One region of the Mesorhizobium sp. USDA 4413 genome, then DNA from elsewhere that is predicted to be linked to it. Evidence: predicted binding sites of a transcription regulator. Region 1 holds the regulator's gene; the other holds the start of a gene.
What was found. Region 1 encodes PhoB, which activates phosphate uptake and scavenging genes when phosphate is short. Its sites were predicted from a motif close to TGTCATNNANCTGTCAT; they were not measured.
Positions count from the first base shown of each region.

Region 2: the regulator PhoB is predicted to act here: its motif matches at 5,086-5,102, upstream of ppk2 (polyphosphate kinase 2).

Region 1 is NZ_JBVPRP010000001.1:197,759-204,843, reverse strand. Features, by position in the region: gene pstS (phosphate ABC transporter substrate-binding protein PstS) at 266-1,324, shown strand; gene pstC (phosphate ABC transporter permease subunit PstC) at 1,388-2,374, shown strand; gene pstA (phosphate ABC transporter permease PstA) at 2,378-3,229, shown strand; gene pstB (phosphate ABC transporter ATP-binding protein PstB) at 3,226-4,029, shown strand; gene phoU (phosphate signaling complex protein PhoU) at 4,050-4,757, shown strand; gene phoB (phosphate regulon transcriptional regulator PhoB) at 4,774-5,463, shown strand; gene ACVMIM_RS00990 (ROK family protein) at 5,632-6,876, opposite strand.
Region 2 is NZ_JBVPRP010000001.1:4,029,514-4,036,598, forward strand. Features, by position in the region: gene ACVMIM_RS19565 (hypothetical protein) at 28-171, shown strand; gene ACVMIM_RS19570 (hypothetical protein) at 230-367, shown strand; gene ACVMIM_RS19575 (DUF423 domain-containing protein) at 369-743, opposite strand; gene ACVMIM_RS19580 (MFS transporter) at 782-2,029, opposite strand; gene ACVMIM_RS19585 (GntR family transcriptional regulator) at 2,147-2,812, shown strand; gene ACVMIM_RS19590 (glycosyl transferase family 90) at 2,928-3,899, shown strand; gene ACVMIM_RS19595 (aldo/keto reductase) at 3,896-4,939, opposite strand; gene ppk2 (polyphosphate kinase 2) at 5,198-6,118, shown strand; gene ACVMIM_RS19605 (dihydrofolate reductase family protein) at 6,162-6,806, opposite strand; gene hemB (porphobilinogen synthase) at 6,948-7,085, opposite strand, start outside.

The DNA of each region.
Region 1 (7,085 bases):
TCTCGTCCGGATTTTATTTCCCGGCGGCCGCGACCCGGCCGCCGGGATAATTTTTTATTCAAAAGTCAGACAAGTTACTGATTCCCGGGGCAAACTCCGGCCGGTCTCTCGGGGCCGCCGCGGATCTCTCCGGACATCCCCTTTTCAGGCGTTACCAGGCTGACACGAAACTGTCATGCGACTGTAATAATCGAGGGCTATTGCGCTCACCGGGCGCCGATAGAACGGGTGCCGAAAGACCATCTTCCGAACAGGAGCAGGCCACATGAGACATTTCATCCGCTCGGCGGCCGTTGCGATTGCAATGGCTGCGGCATCAACCCTTAGCATGGCGGCCGCGATGGCTGCCGACATCTCCGGCGCCGGCGCCACCTTCCCCTATCCGATCTATGCGAAGTGGGCCGACGCCTACAAGAAGGAGACCGGCATCGGTCTCAATTACCAGTCGATCGGCTCCGGCGGCGGCATCAAGCAGATCAAGGCCAAGACCGTGACCTTCGGCGCTTCCGACGCGCCGCTGAAGGGCGAGGATCTCAACTCCACCGGGCTCGCGCAGTTCCCGATGGTGATGGGCGGCATCGTTCCGGTCGTTAACCTCGAAGGCGTCAAGCCGGGCGAACTGGTGCTCGACGGTCCGACACTGGCCGACATCTTCTCCGGCAAGATCACCAACTGGAACGACGAAGCGATCAAGAAGCTCAACCCCGACGTCAAGCTGCCCGACCAGGCGATCGCGGTCGTCCACCGTTCGGACGGCTCGGGCACCACGTTCAACTTCAGCTACTACCTGGCCGACGTCAGCGCCGACTGGAAGTCGAAGGTCGGTGTCAACACCGCGCTCGAATGGCCGGTGGGCATCGGCGCCAAGGGCAATGAAGGCGTCGCCAACAACGTCTCGCAGACCGGCGGCGCGATCGGCTATGTCGAATATGCCTATGCCAAGCAGAACAAGCTCACCTATGCCGACATGGTGAACAAGGACGGCAAGAAGGTCGAGCCGACCGCCGCCGCGTTCTCGGCCGCCGCGGCCAATGCCGACTGGAGCTCGCAGCCGGGCTACGGCGTTATCCTCGCCAATCAGGCCGGCGCCGAATCCTGGCCGATGACGTCGGCCACCTGGATCCTCGTCTACAAGAAGCCCGACGACGCGGCGGCCACGGCCGAAGCGCTCAAATTCTTCGCCTGGTCCTATGCCAAGGGCGACGAGCTGGCCGCCAGCCTGGACTACGTTCCGATGCCCGACGCCGTCGTGAAGAGCGTCGAGGAGATGTGGAGCAAGGACATCGTCGACGCGAACGGCAAGCCGCTCTACTCCGGCATGTAATTCTTGGCGAATAAGGAGGGCGCCTTCGGCGCCCTCCTGTCTCTTTCGAATGCGAGGGGCTCAATGACGGCCGTTTCCGAAGCTGCGACATCATCCGCCATGCGGACCAGGGAAGCGACAGTGCGCCGCTTCGCCGTCACCGACATGGTCTTCCGGGCAGCCACGCGCGCTTCCGCCATCCTCGTGCTGGTTCTCCTCGGCGGCGTCGCGATCTCGCTGATCGCCGGATCGTGGGAGGCGCTGTCGAAGTTCGGCTTCTCCTTCCTGACCACCGAATCCTGGAACCCCGTCACCGAGAATTTCGGCGCGCTAGCGCCCATCTACGGCACCATCGTCACCTCGGCCATCGCCATCCTCATCGCCGTGCCGATCGGCATCGGCATCGCCGTCTTCCTGACCGAGCTTTGCCCGCGCCCGCTCAGGCGCCCGATCGGCATCGCGGTCGAGCTGCTCGCCGGCATTCCCTCGATCATCTACGGCATCTGGGGCCTGTTCGTCTTCGCGCCGTTCCTGCAGACGACGATCCAGCCCTTCATCATCAGCATTTTCCACGGCATACCGGGGCTTTCCAGCCTGTTTGCCGGCCCGCCCTACGGCATCGGCCTGCTGACCTCGTCGCTGATCCTGGCCATCATGGTGCTGCCTTTCATCACCTCGATCACCAAGGACGTGTTCGACACGGTTCCCGCCGTGCTCAAGGAGTCGGCCTACGGCATCGGCTGCACGACCTGGGAAGTGACGCGGCGCGTCGTCATCCCTTATACCCGCGTCGGCATCATGGGCGGCGTCATGCTCGGCCTCGGCCGCGCGCTCGGCGAGACGATGGCCGTCACCTTCGTCATCGGCAACGCGCATCGCATCAGCGCCTCGCTGTTCGCGCCGGGCACGACCATCTCGGCGACCATCGCCAACGAATTCACCGAGGCCGATGGCGCGCTCTATACGTCCTCGCTGGTGGCGCTCGGCCTGATCCTGTTCATCATCACCTTCATCATCCTCGCGCTCGCACGCTACATGCTGTTGCGCATCGATAGCCGCACCGGAGCCTGACCGATGTCGACTGCCCAATCGCTTCACCGAAGCCGCAAACGCAAGAATGCCGTGATGATGGCGCTGTGCATCATCGCGGCGGGCATCGGGCTGGCCTGGCTGGCGCTGATCCTCGGCGCCCTCCTCTACAAGGGGCTTTCCGGGGTGAACCTGGCGGTGTTCACGGAAATGACGCCGCCGCCCGGCGATGCCGGCGGCCTGCTCAACGCCATCTATGGCAGCATCATCATGACGATCATCGGTATCGTCGTCGGCACGCCGATCGGCGTGCTGGCCGGCACCTACATGGCCGAGTACGGACGCTTCTCGCGGCTCACGACGGTGGTGCGCTTCATCAACGACATCCTGTTGTCGGCGCCGTCGATCATCGTCGGCCTGTTCGTCTATGAGCTGATGGTGCGGCCGATGGGGCACTTCTCGGCGATCGCCGGCGCCGTCGCGCTGTCGATCCTGGTGATCCCCGTCGTGGTGCGCACCACCGAGGACATGTTGAACCTCGTGCCCAACGCGCTGCGGGAGGCCGGCACCGCCATCGGCGCGCCGCGCTGGGTGGTGATCCGCTCGGTCGCCTACCGCGCGGCGCTGTCCGGCATCGTCACCGGCATCCTTTTGGCGATCGCCCGCATCTCGGGCGAGACGGCGCCGTTGCTTTTCACCGCGCTCAACAACCAGTTCTGGTCGAGCAATCTCAATGCCCCGATGGCCAGCCTGCCGGTGACCATCTTCCAGTTCGCTCTCAGCCCTTACGAGGAATGGCAGCAGCTGGCCTGGACGGGCGCACTCATAATCACCCTGACGGTTCTCGGGCTGAGCATCTTCGCCCGTAGCCTGACCGGACGCAGAGAGGACAGATGAAACCGATGTTGTCCACCGACCTTAACGCACCCGATGCCACCGTCGAGAAGGCCAAGATCGAGGTCAAGAACCTCAACTTCTACTATGGCCAGTCGAAGGCGCTGAAGGACATCAACCTGTCCCTGCCCGAGCGCAGCGTGACGGCCTTCATCGGCCCGTCCGGCTGCGGGAAGTCGACGCTGCTGCGCGTCTTGAACCGCATCTACGAGCTCTATCCGAAGCAGAGCGCCGAGGGCCAGGTGCTGCTCGACGGCAAGAACATCCTCGACCGTTCGCAGGACCTCAACCTGTTGCGCACGAAGATCGGCATGGTGTTCCAGAAGCCGACGCCGTTCCCGATGTCGATCTATGAGAACATCGCCTTCGGCGTCAGGCTCTATGAGAAGATCAGCAAAGCCGAGATGGACAACCGGGTCGAGTCGGCGCTGAAGCGCGCCGCGCTCTGGAGCGAAGTCAAGGACAAGCTCAATGCCAGCGGCCAGAGCCTCTCCGGCGGCCAGCAGCAGCGGCTCTGCATCGCCCGCACCGTGGCGGTGAAGCCCGAGGTCATCCTGCTCGACGAGCCGGCCTCGGCGCTGGATCCGCTGTCGACGGCGAAGATCGAGGAACTGATCGACGAATTGCAGGCCGACTACACGATCGTCATCGTCACCCACAACATGCAGCAGGCGGCGCGCGTGTCGCGGCAGACGGCGTTCATGTATCTGGGCGAGCTGGTGGAGTTCGACCGGACCGAGAAGATCTTCACCTCGCCCCGCGAGAAGCGCACGCAGGACTATATCACCGGCCGCTTCGGCTGAGCTCATACGAGGACATCATCATGGCCGAACATACCGTCGCCTCCTTCGACGAGGATCTGAGGCAGATCAGCCGGCTCATCAACGACATGGGTGACCTTGCCGGCTCGATGGTCGGCGCCTCGACCAAGGCGCTGCTCGAAAGCGACAATGCGCTGGCGCAGCGCGTCGTTTCCGACGACGCGATCATGGACGCAAGGCAGCGCGAGCTCGACGACCGCGCCATCACGCTGATCGCCAAGCGCCAGCCGATGGCGGACGATCTTCGCAACGTGGTCGGCTCGATCCGCATGGCGGGCGACCTCGAGCGCATCGGCGATCTCGCCAAGAACATCGCCAAGCGCGTCGGCTCGGTCGGCGTCAGCGCCGCGCCGCGCGACCTCACCCACTCGATCGATTCCATGGCGCAGATGGTGCTGATCCAGGTGCAGGGCGTGATCCAGGAATATACGGTGGGCGACGCTACGGCGCTGGCCAAGCTTCGCAACGACGACGAACGCATCGACGTCAAATACACATCCGTCTTCCGTGAGCTGTTGACCTACATGATGGAGGATCCGCGCAACATCACCGCTTGCACGCATCTTCTGTTCTGCGCCAAGAATCTGGAGCGCATTGGCGATCATGTGACCAACATCGCCGAGAACGCCTATTATGTGCTGACCGGCACGCAATTGCCCGCCAACCGTCCGAAGCAGGACGAGACGGCAATGTCGGCGCCGGCGGCCTGACGAAAAGGTTACCCCGATGATCGCGCCACGCATCATGGTGGTGGAGGACGAGGAGCCGCTGGGGGTGCTGCTCCGCTACAACCTCGAATCCGAGGGTTACCAAGTCGAAGTGGTGACCCGCGGCGACGAGGCCGAAATCCGCCTTCAGGAAAACGTTCCCGACCTGCTCGTGCTCGACTGGATGGTGCCGGCGGTTTCCGGCATCGAGCTTTGCCGGCGCCTCAGGATGCGGCCCGAGACCGAGCGGCTGCCGATCATCATGCTGACGGCGCGGGGCGAGGAAAGCGACCGCGTGCGCGGCCTTTCGACCGGCGCCGACGACTATCTGGTCAAGCCGTTCTCGACGCCGGAGTTCATGGCGCGCGTCAAGGCGCTGCTGCGCCGCGCCAAGCCGGAGGTGCTGTCCAGCGTGCTCAAGGTCGGCGACATCGTGCTCGACCGCGAATCGCACCGCGTCTACCGCAAGAAGAGCGAGATCAGGCTCGGCCCGACCGAGTTCCGGCTGCTCGAATTCATGATGCGGCATCCCGGCCGCGTGTTCTCGCGCAGCCAGCTGCTCGACAATGTCTGGGGCGAGACGATCTATATCGACGAGCGCACCGTGGACGTCCATGTCGGGCGCCTGCGCAAGGCGGTCAACAACGGCCGCATGCCGGACGTGATACGTACCATTCGGGGGGCGGGCTACGCGATCCGCGAGGACTAGGGATATCCTGATATTCAGGTGATGCCGGCCTGCGAATGGCGGCTTCCTGCGCTTCCGGTAATCACGTATCCAAAAGTACGCTCCGTTCCGGTTCTCGGAATCCACCATTCTCGACTCGGCTTGACCTGAATCTCAGGATATCCCAGCGCTCGCATTTTTCGGTCCTACTTAGGCCACGTTCTTCCCGACGGTGCCGGTTCTTGCCTGGCCTCCCGGCGCGAAAATCTCCTGGTCGACGAAGGTCAGCGCGCGCATGGCGCAGCCTTCGCGGATCAGCGGCAGCTCGTTCGGCTCGGTGTCGAAGGAGATCGATTCGGAGTGCTGGCCGCCGGCGGTCTGGGCGATCGCCTCCCTCAGCGCGGGCTCGATCAGGTCGAAGGCGGCCGCGCTGACGCCGACCATGGCGACGGGCGCCGGGTCGATCAGCGCGAACAGGCTGCCGAGGCCGAAGCCCAGCGCCTCGCCGGCCCGGCGATAGGCCTCGCGCTCGGGGCCGTCCTGTTGCCGGGCCTTCGCGGCAAGCGCGCGCATGTCGGCGTCGCCGACATCCGTCGGCGCGGCATCCTCGCTTATGCCCATGGCGCTGCGCCAGATGGCGTAATTGCCGGCATAGGCCTCGACGCAGCCGCGCCGGCCGCAGCGGCAAAGCGCGCCGCCGGGCCGGTGGATCATGTGCCCGAACTCACCGCCCGAGGAGTGCGTGCCGGTGAACAGCGCACCTTTCAGTACCAGACCCATGCCGATGCCGTGCGACAAGAGGATTGCGATGAAGTCGTCGCGATAGCGTTCAGGATCGCGCCATTGCAGCGCCACCGCCATCATGTTGCAGTCGTTCTCCATTGTGGCGGGGATGCCGAATTCCTTCTCCAGGATGTCGGCAAAGGGGATGTCGGTCAGCGGCGTGATCGGCGACCACAGCATGACGCGTGAATGGGTATCGGTGATGCCCTGAATGCCCATGGCGATGCGGGCGACGCTGCCGACGTCAAGGTCGGGATCATGCAGCCGGCGCCGGACGATCGCCAGGCATTCGCCGATCAGCTCGTCGCGCGGCATGACGAGCGTGTCCAGGCGCAGCTGCTCCTCGGCAACCACCTGGCCGGCATAGTCGATCACAGCGACCGACAGGAAGTTCAGCGACAACACCACGGTCAGCACAGCGGCGGCTTCGGGATTCAACGCCAGGCCGATCTGCGGCCGGCCGCGTTTCAACGCCGTCGGCTCGCTGGCCTTGCTTTCGCTGAGAATGCCCTCCTGGATCAGGTCGGCGGAGATCGCCGAAATGGTTGAGTGGCTAAGCCCGGTGGTGGCGGCAATCTCCGTGCGCGACGGCTGGCCGGCGCGGCGCACCGCCGAAATCACCATGGCGCGGTTGCGCCGGCGCAAATCGTCGTGGCGGATTCCCACCGACATTGTCTCGCACGTCCTCCCGAGTCATCGCGGCCTTGTGATGATGCCATGGCCTGTCGCTGACACGCTAGACGGTTCACCATTTACCGAAAACGGCGAACCGTTCGTCTTTTTGGTCCGACGCAATTCCGGGCGGAAAAACCACTGCGCACTTTTCCTGGGATTGCTTGTCGATTGTGGCAGAACCCCGGGTCCATGTCATTATTTATTGC
Region 2 (7,085 bases), 3.8 Mb from region 1:
GTGGAGCGGTTTCAACAGGAGGGTGCCATGCATCCGGTGAGCTATTTGTTCGAGGACATCTACCGCAACGATTGGGGCATCGCCTCAACCACTGTCAGTGAGAAGCGGCGGGGCAGAGTGGGCCCTTGGCGTCGCGCGCCGCGCTTCCTCGTGGAGCGCAAGCGCGGCTGAACCGCAGTCATTTTTCGCACCTATGTATTGGATCGATTCAATTCAAGGAGGAGCAGCCATGCATCCGATTGGTCATCTGTTTCAGGACATCTACCGCAACTATTGGGGCATCACGCGCGGAACCGAGCAGCCCGAACGACGGCGCCGCGACGAACCGCCTGCGCGCTCGCACAAGCGGCGAACCGGCCGAAAATAGCCTAGGGGCGAGGGCGCCATAGCGCCGAGACGGCGATCGCCACCCAGCCGGCGATCAGTAGGGTGCCGCCGATCGGCGCCGACATCGGGAACAGCCGCGAGGCGAGGAAGTCGCGGGTGAGCAAATCGCCGCAAAACAGAAGCAGGCCCGCGAGCAGGACGAGGCTGGCGATCCTGAGACAGCGGTTGCCGCCGGCCAGGCCGATGGCAAGAAGTACCGGCGCATGCATCAGCAGGAAACTGGCCGCCGTGCCGGTGAAGGCGCCGCCGCGATGCGCGGCCGCCGCCGACAGCGCCACGCCGGCCGCGCCGACGAGGCCGGCTGCCAGCACGAGGACGCGACTCCCGTTGTCTGGCGTTTGCCCGGTAAGGCTCATCTTGGATGCTCCATGCTGCGGTTGGGCGGAGGCGCCGATCAGGATTCACCGGCCTCGATCAGCATATGCCGTGCCCGACGCGACTGGACAATCCAGTTGTAGACCGCACCCAGCGCCATCAGCACCGCTGTGCCCAGAAACACCGAGCGCATGCCGAAATGCCCGCCGACGAAGCCGCCGGACAGCGGTCCCGCGACCTGGCCGACATATTGCGCCGAGATTGCCAGGCCAAGCACATTGCCGCCGATCCCGTCAGGGATGTTGTGGCGGATGACGCTGGTGATGCAGGGCAACAGTCCGCCCAGCGCCAGACCCATCAGGAAGCGCAGGCCGATCAACTGCCAGCCATTGTTGACGAAGGCTTGCGGGATGAGCAGCAATGCGGAAACGGCAAGGGCGCCGACCACAACGTTCCAGTGGCCGATGCGGTCGGCGAGTTTCCCCAGCCAGGATGAGGACAGGATGGTGCCGAGCGCCGCCGCGGACATGACGACGCCCGCGACCATGGTCACTTTGCTCTGATCCTTGACGAGCTGCTGCACATAGACGGTGATGATCGGCTCGATCGACATGGTGGCGAAGGCGAGCAGCATGCCGGTGGCCAGCATGGCGACGATCGGCCGCTTGTCGGGGATCTGCGACCAGCCGCTTTTCGGCTTCGCCGTCGAGGCGGGCTTGGGCGCCGGCGGATTTTCCTTGATCAGAAAAGTCGTCGCCAGGAAAGCCAGGAAGATAACGCCGCCGGAAAGCAGGAAGGTCGCGCGAATGCCGATCAGCGGCGGCAGCAGGCCGCCGAGCAATGGTCCGACCAGCGAGCCCGCCGTGATGCCCGCCGCCAGCACGCCCAGAGCCCAGCCCGAACGCTCCTTCGGCGTTTGCATCGCCACCAGGATCGTCGAGCCCGACGAATAGCCGCCGGCAAAACCGATCAGCAGCCGGAGCAGCACCAGCTGCCACACGCTCTGGACCATACCGGTCAGCGACATGCAGATCGCCATGCCGAACGAAGCGCGCACCAGCATCAGCTTGCGGCCGTAGCGGTCGCCAAGCCGCCCCCACGAGGGCGCGACCAGCGCGGCCGCGAAGAAGGTCGCGCCATAAGCGATGCCCGACCACTGCACGATCGCCGCGTGGCCGTCGGCGCCGAGCTGCTCGACATAAAGCGGCAGGAACGGAAGCAGCAGCGTCATGGCGACAAGCGTGCTGAACGACCCGGCGAAGCATACGGCGAGGTTGCGCCGCCAATGGATGTTGAAGCCGCTTTGTTCGGATTCGCTGGGCGCCATGTCATGCATGCCAATGCTGGGGTTGTTACGAATACCAACTTGGGATACCAAGTCGGGGTCCGTCATGGACCCTGGCACTTGCCGCTGTCAATGCGGCTTTGAAGAGCGGAACGACAAATGTCGCAGATGCAGAATGTCGAAAGGCAGCTTCGCGAGATGATCCTCGGGCTGGAGATCGGCCCGGGCGAACGTTTGACCGAGCGTTGGATCGAGAGCCGGTTCGGCGCTTCCCGCACCCCGGTGCGGGCGGCGCTGCTGCGCCTGGAAACGGAAGGGTTGATCGGCCGCGACGGCCGCGGCTGGACGGTGGCGCCGATCAATCTTGCCGAACTTGGGCAGATCGCCGTCTACCGTGAAGCGGTCGAGGTGGCTGCGGTCCGCCTGACGGCGGCGCTCGAAGACCGCAGCGGGATCGATGTGATTGCGGCGATGCTCGATTCCTGCCACGCCGAGACGCCGCGTGAAGAATGGCATCGCGTCGGCCTGGATTTCCACATCGAATTGGCAAGGCTGTCCGGCAATGAGTTCCTGCTCAGGGCCGTTCGCGACGCGATGATCAGGCTGTCGCGCGCGCGTTGGTTGGAGGTGCGGGACGAGAAGGCGCTCAGCCGCGCCTGGGCCGAGCACCACGCCATCCTTGCGGCCCTCAGGAGCGGCGATGCCGACGAAGCGGCGCGGCTGCTTTCGGCTCACATCGCGGGCAGTCGCGATCGGCTTGTCAGCTCCTTGCATGACGACCGGCGCGGCTTGCGCGCCAGAGGGTTCGCCGTCGTCGCGGCCTAAGTTGCCTTGTGGCCATTCGCATTAGCAGGCTTGCAACATGGCCGAGAGAATGCTGTAGGAGGCGAGGGGGATGAAGGCCGACTACCATTGACTATCTTGCTGAACTCGCGGACGCATGGCCACACTCTCCCGAACCGCCGCAAAGCTGTTCTACTACGCGCGCAATTTGGCGCGCGACCGCGCACCGCAATCGCTGTTCCGCGACCGCCTCGCCAGCCGGCTTGAGCAGGCGAGGCTTTCAGGCAAGACGGTTCGCGAGCGACTGAACTACTACAACAAACTGGAACAGCCGTTCGTGCCCAGTCCGGACGCCATAGCCGTCGGCAAGCTGCCGACCTCTTCCAGCATGTATTATTACGACCTCAAGGAATTCGCCCGCTATTTCGATCCCGGTCTGCTGATCGACTTCGAGTTCGGCGACGTCGTCGGCGTTCCGGAACTCCCGAGGATCGTCAAGGACCGGCCCATAGGCGACGACAACGCGAACGCCGTGCTGATGAAGCTGAACAAGTTCCGTCACTTCTACATGCCGCCGGACAGCTTGTCTTTCGCCGACAAACGGCCGATGGTGGTCTGGCGCGGTCATCTCAACAATCCGCTTCGCACTCGCTTCGTGGAAAAAGCCGCCGACCTGCCGATTTGCGATGCGGGTTCCCACAGGGCCGATGCGCCCGACGGATACCGCAAGCCGTTCCTGAACATCGAGCAGCAGCGGCGCTATCGCTACATCGTCTCGCTGGAAGGCAACGATGTCGCGACGAATCTGAAATGGATCATGAGCTCCAATTCGCTCTGCCTGATGCCGGAACCGACCTACGAAACCTGGTTTGCGGAAGCCCAGGTCGAGCCCAACGTCCATTACGTGCCGCTGCAGCCGGATTTCTCCGACCTGGTCGACAAGGTCGCCTATTTCGAAAAACATCCCGCCGAGGCGGGACGGATAACCGCCGCCGCCAACGCCTATTGCCGCAAATTCGGCAATGAGCAGGACGAGCAGGCGATCTCGCTGCTCGTCCTTTATAAATATTTCGTGCTGAGCGGGCAGATAAAGCCCGACCCGGAAGTCTGGCGCTTCATCGCCGGCTAGGCATGGGAGCGGTCGAGCACCTGATCGGCCGGCCCAAACCGGTCCCTGGCGGTAAACTGCTGATGCCAGTAGGGATAAAGCACCGGCGGCCGGCTAACCGCGTCAAGGCGCTGTCGTTCTTCGTCGGAGAGCGACAGGCTGGCCGCGGCGAGGTTGTCCTTGAGCTGCGCCTCGTTGCGGGCGCCGATCACCAGCGAGCTTACCGCCGGACGGCCCAGCAGCCATGCAAGCGTCACCTGCGCTCCTGAGACACCCCGTGCCTTGCCGATGTCGGAGAGCACGTCGACGATGCGCCACAGACGGTCCTCGTCGCGGATCGGCGGCTCCGTCCAGCCGCCGAGCTGGCGCGCCGTCGGGCTGTCGCGGTGGTATTTGCCGGAGAGCAGGCCACCGGCCAGCGGGCTCCAGACCAGAACGCCGAGGCCCTGGTCGACCGAAATCGGCAACAGTTCGTATTCGGCCTCGCGGGCTTCCAGCGTGTAGTGGATCTGCTGGGTGACGAAACGGGCCTGGTGGCGGCTGTCGCTGACGGCAAGCGCCTTCATCACCTGCCAGCCCGACCAGTTGGAGCAGCCGATGTAACGGATCTTGCCCTGGTTGACCAAAGTGTCGAGCGCCGCGATCGTCTCCTCGACCGGCGTGAGGCCATCCCACTGATGGACGAAGTAGATGTCGATGACGTCGGTCCTCAGCCGCTTCAGGCTCTTTTCGCATTCGCGGATCAGATGATGGCGCGACAGGCCTTCCTCGTTGGGGCCGGTGCCGATGCGCATGCGCGCCTTGGAGGCGATCAGCACGTCGTTCTTGCGCTTGCCGCCAAGCGCCTCGCCGATGATCTCTTCCGACAATCCGTTGGAATAGACGTTTGCCGTGTCGATGAGATTAATGCCGGCATCGATACAGGTGTCGATGATGCGGCTGGCCTCCGCGAGGTCGGAACTGCCGACGGCGGCGAACGGGCCGGTACCGCCAAAGGTCATGGTGCCAAGCGTGAATGTCGAGACTTTCAAGCCGGATCGGCCCAGCGTGCGGTATTCCATGTCGGTCCTCGCGATTTTGTTTGAAGAAGCGCCGTGGCGAGCGCCCCGAAAGAGGCGAGGGGATTTGTAGGACAATTCCCGCCGCGCCCCGCTATCGATACGGGTCGATCACATATCGGCTATATCGCTCCGCGTGGGCGGCCGATTGCAATAAAACCGTCATTGCGCCTCTGTATCTCAGTCGGCTTACGGAGTTGCGTTGCGGTCGCGGCCGGGGCGCATCGGAGGCGAAGGTGACTGGCAGGCAGGAGCTGCGCGATGAACGAACTCAAAACAAATTCCGGGGCGAAGGACTGGCTCGAAGCCGAACTCGAGGACACGCTCGACGAGGATTATGAGCTGGAGATTTCCGAACCGGCGCTCTCGCTCGAGATCGCCAAGATCTACAAGAAGTCGCATCCGCCTTCCATCGATCGGATGACCTATTTCCGCGAGCTGCTCCGGCTGCAGTCCGAACTGATCAAGCTGCAGTCATGGGTCGCCTACCACAAGAAGAAACTGGTGGTGGTCTTCGAGGGCCGCGACTCCGCCGGCAAGGGCGGCGTCATCAAGCGCATCACGCAGCGGCTCAACCCGCGCATCGCCCGCGTCGTGGCGTTGCCGGCGCCGACAGAGCGCGAGAAATCGCAATGGTATTTCCAGCGCTACGTGCCGCATCTGCCCGCAGGCGGCGAGATCGTGCTGTTCGACCGTTCCTGGTACAACCGCTCCGGCGTCGAGCGCGTGATGGGCTTTGCCACGCCGGATCAGGTCGAGGAATTTTTCCACGACGTGCCGGAATTCGAGCGCATGCTGGTCCGCTCCGGCATCACGCTGGTGAAATACTGGTTCTCGATCACCGACGAGGAGCAGCAGATGCGCTTCCTGATGCGCATCCACGATCCGATGAAGCAGTGGAAGCTCTCGCCCATGGACCTGCAGTCGCGCGTGCGCTGGGAGCAATACACCAAGGCCAAGGAAGAGACCTTCGCCCGCACCAACATTCCGGAAGCGCCCTGGTTCATCGTCGAGGGCAACGACAAGAAGCGCGCGCGGCTGAACTGCATCGACCATCTCTTGCAGCAAATGCCGTATGAGGAAGTGCCGCATGAGGAGATCACGCTGCCGGAGCGTGTCTTCAACCCGGACTACGAGCGCCAGGTGCTGCCGCGCGAGCTCTACGTGCCGCAGAAATATTGAGGCGGCTTTCCTTCTCCCACGACAACTGGAGCAGGAAAGGGCGCTACGCCCGCCCGATCATCACATGTGTCGCATCGGCGGTCGCCACCTGCCCGGTGCAGCGATATCCCAGCTTCAGCATGTCGAGGCCGGCGAACAGATGCTCGCCGGAGCCGAGCAGGAGCGGCGAGACAGCAAGATGCATCTCGTCGATGAGCTTCTCCTGCAGATATTGACGGACGGTCGAGACACCGCCACCGACCCGCACATCCATGCCGCCGGCCGCCGCCTTCGCCTGTTCGAGCGCCGAACGGATCCCGTCGGTGACGAAGTAGAACGTCGTCCCGCCTTCCATCTCGATTGGGGCGCGCTTGTGATGCGTCAGAATAAAGGTTGGCACGTGATAGGGCGGGTTGGCGCCCCACCAGCCTTTCCAATTGTCGTCCGGCCATTCGCCACGGCTCGGCGCGAACATGTTGCGGCCGAGGATCCAGGCGCCGACATTCTCGAAGCTGCGTACGGCAAAATCGTCGTCGGTATCCGTCGTCCCGCCCTCCTTGCCGATCATCTGGTGGAACGAGCGGGTTTTGATCATCCATTTGTGCAGGTTTTCGCCGCCCACGCCGAGCGGGTTATTGAGGCTCTGGTCGGGGCCAGCGCCGTAGCCGTCGAGCGAGAGCGTAAAACAATTTACACGGAGCTTGGACACGGATTTCCTCCCGATCGGTTGTGATATGCAAGCGGAATAGCTTAACTGATTGCATTTTGCAATCGGTATTCTCCGGGCGAACAAAATCCACCGGCAGAATAGGCCGGCCGTCCAGCAGCATCAGATCAGTCGGGAGGGAGGCTACCCCTTCAGCATCTGCGCCACCACTGGCGCGAAATAGGTCAGCATGCCGTCGCAGCCGGCGCGCTTCAGCGAAAGCAGCGATTCCAGCATCACTTTTTCCCCATCGATCCAGCCATTGGCGCTAGCTGCCTTGAT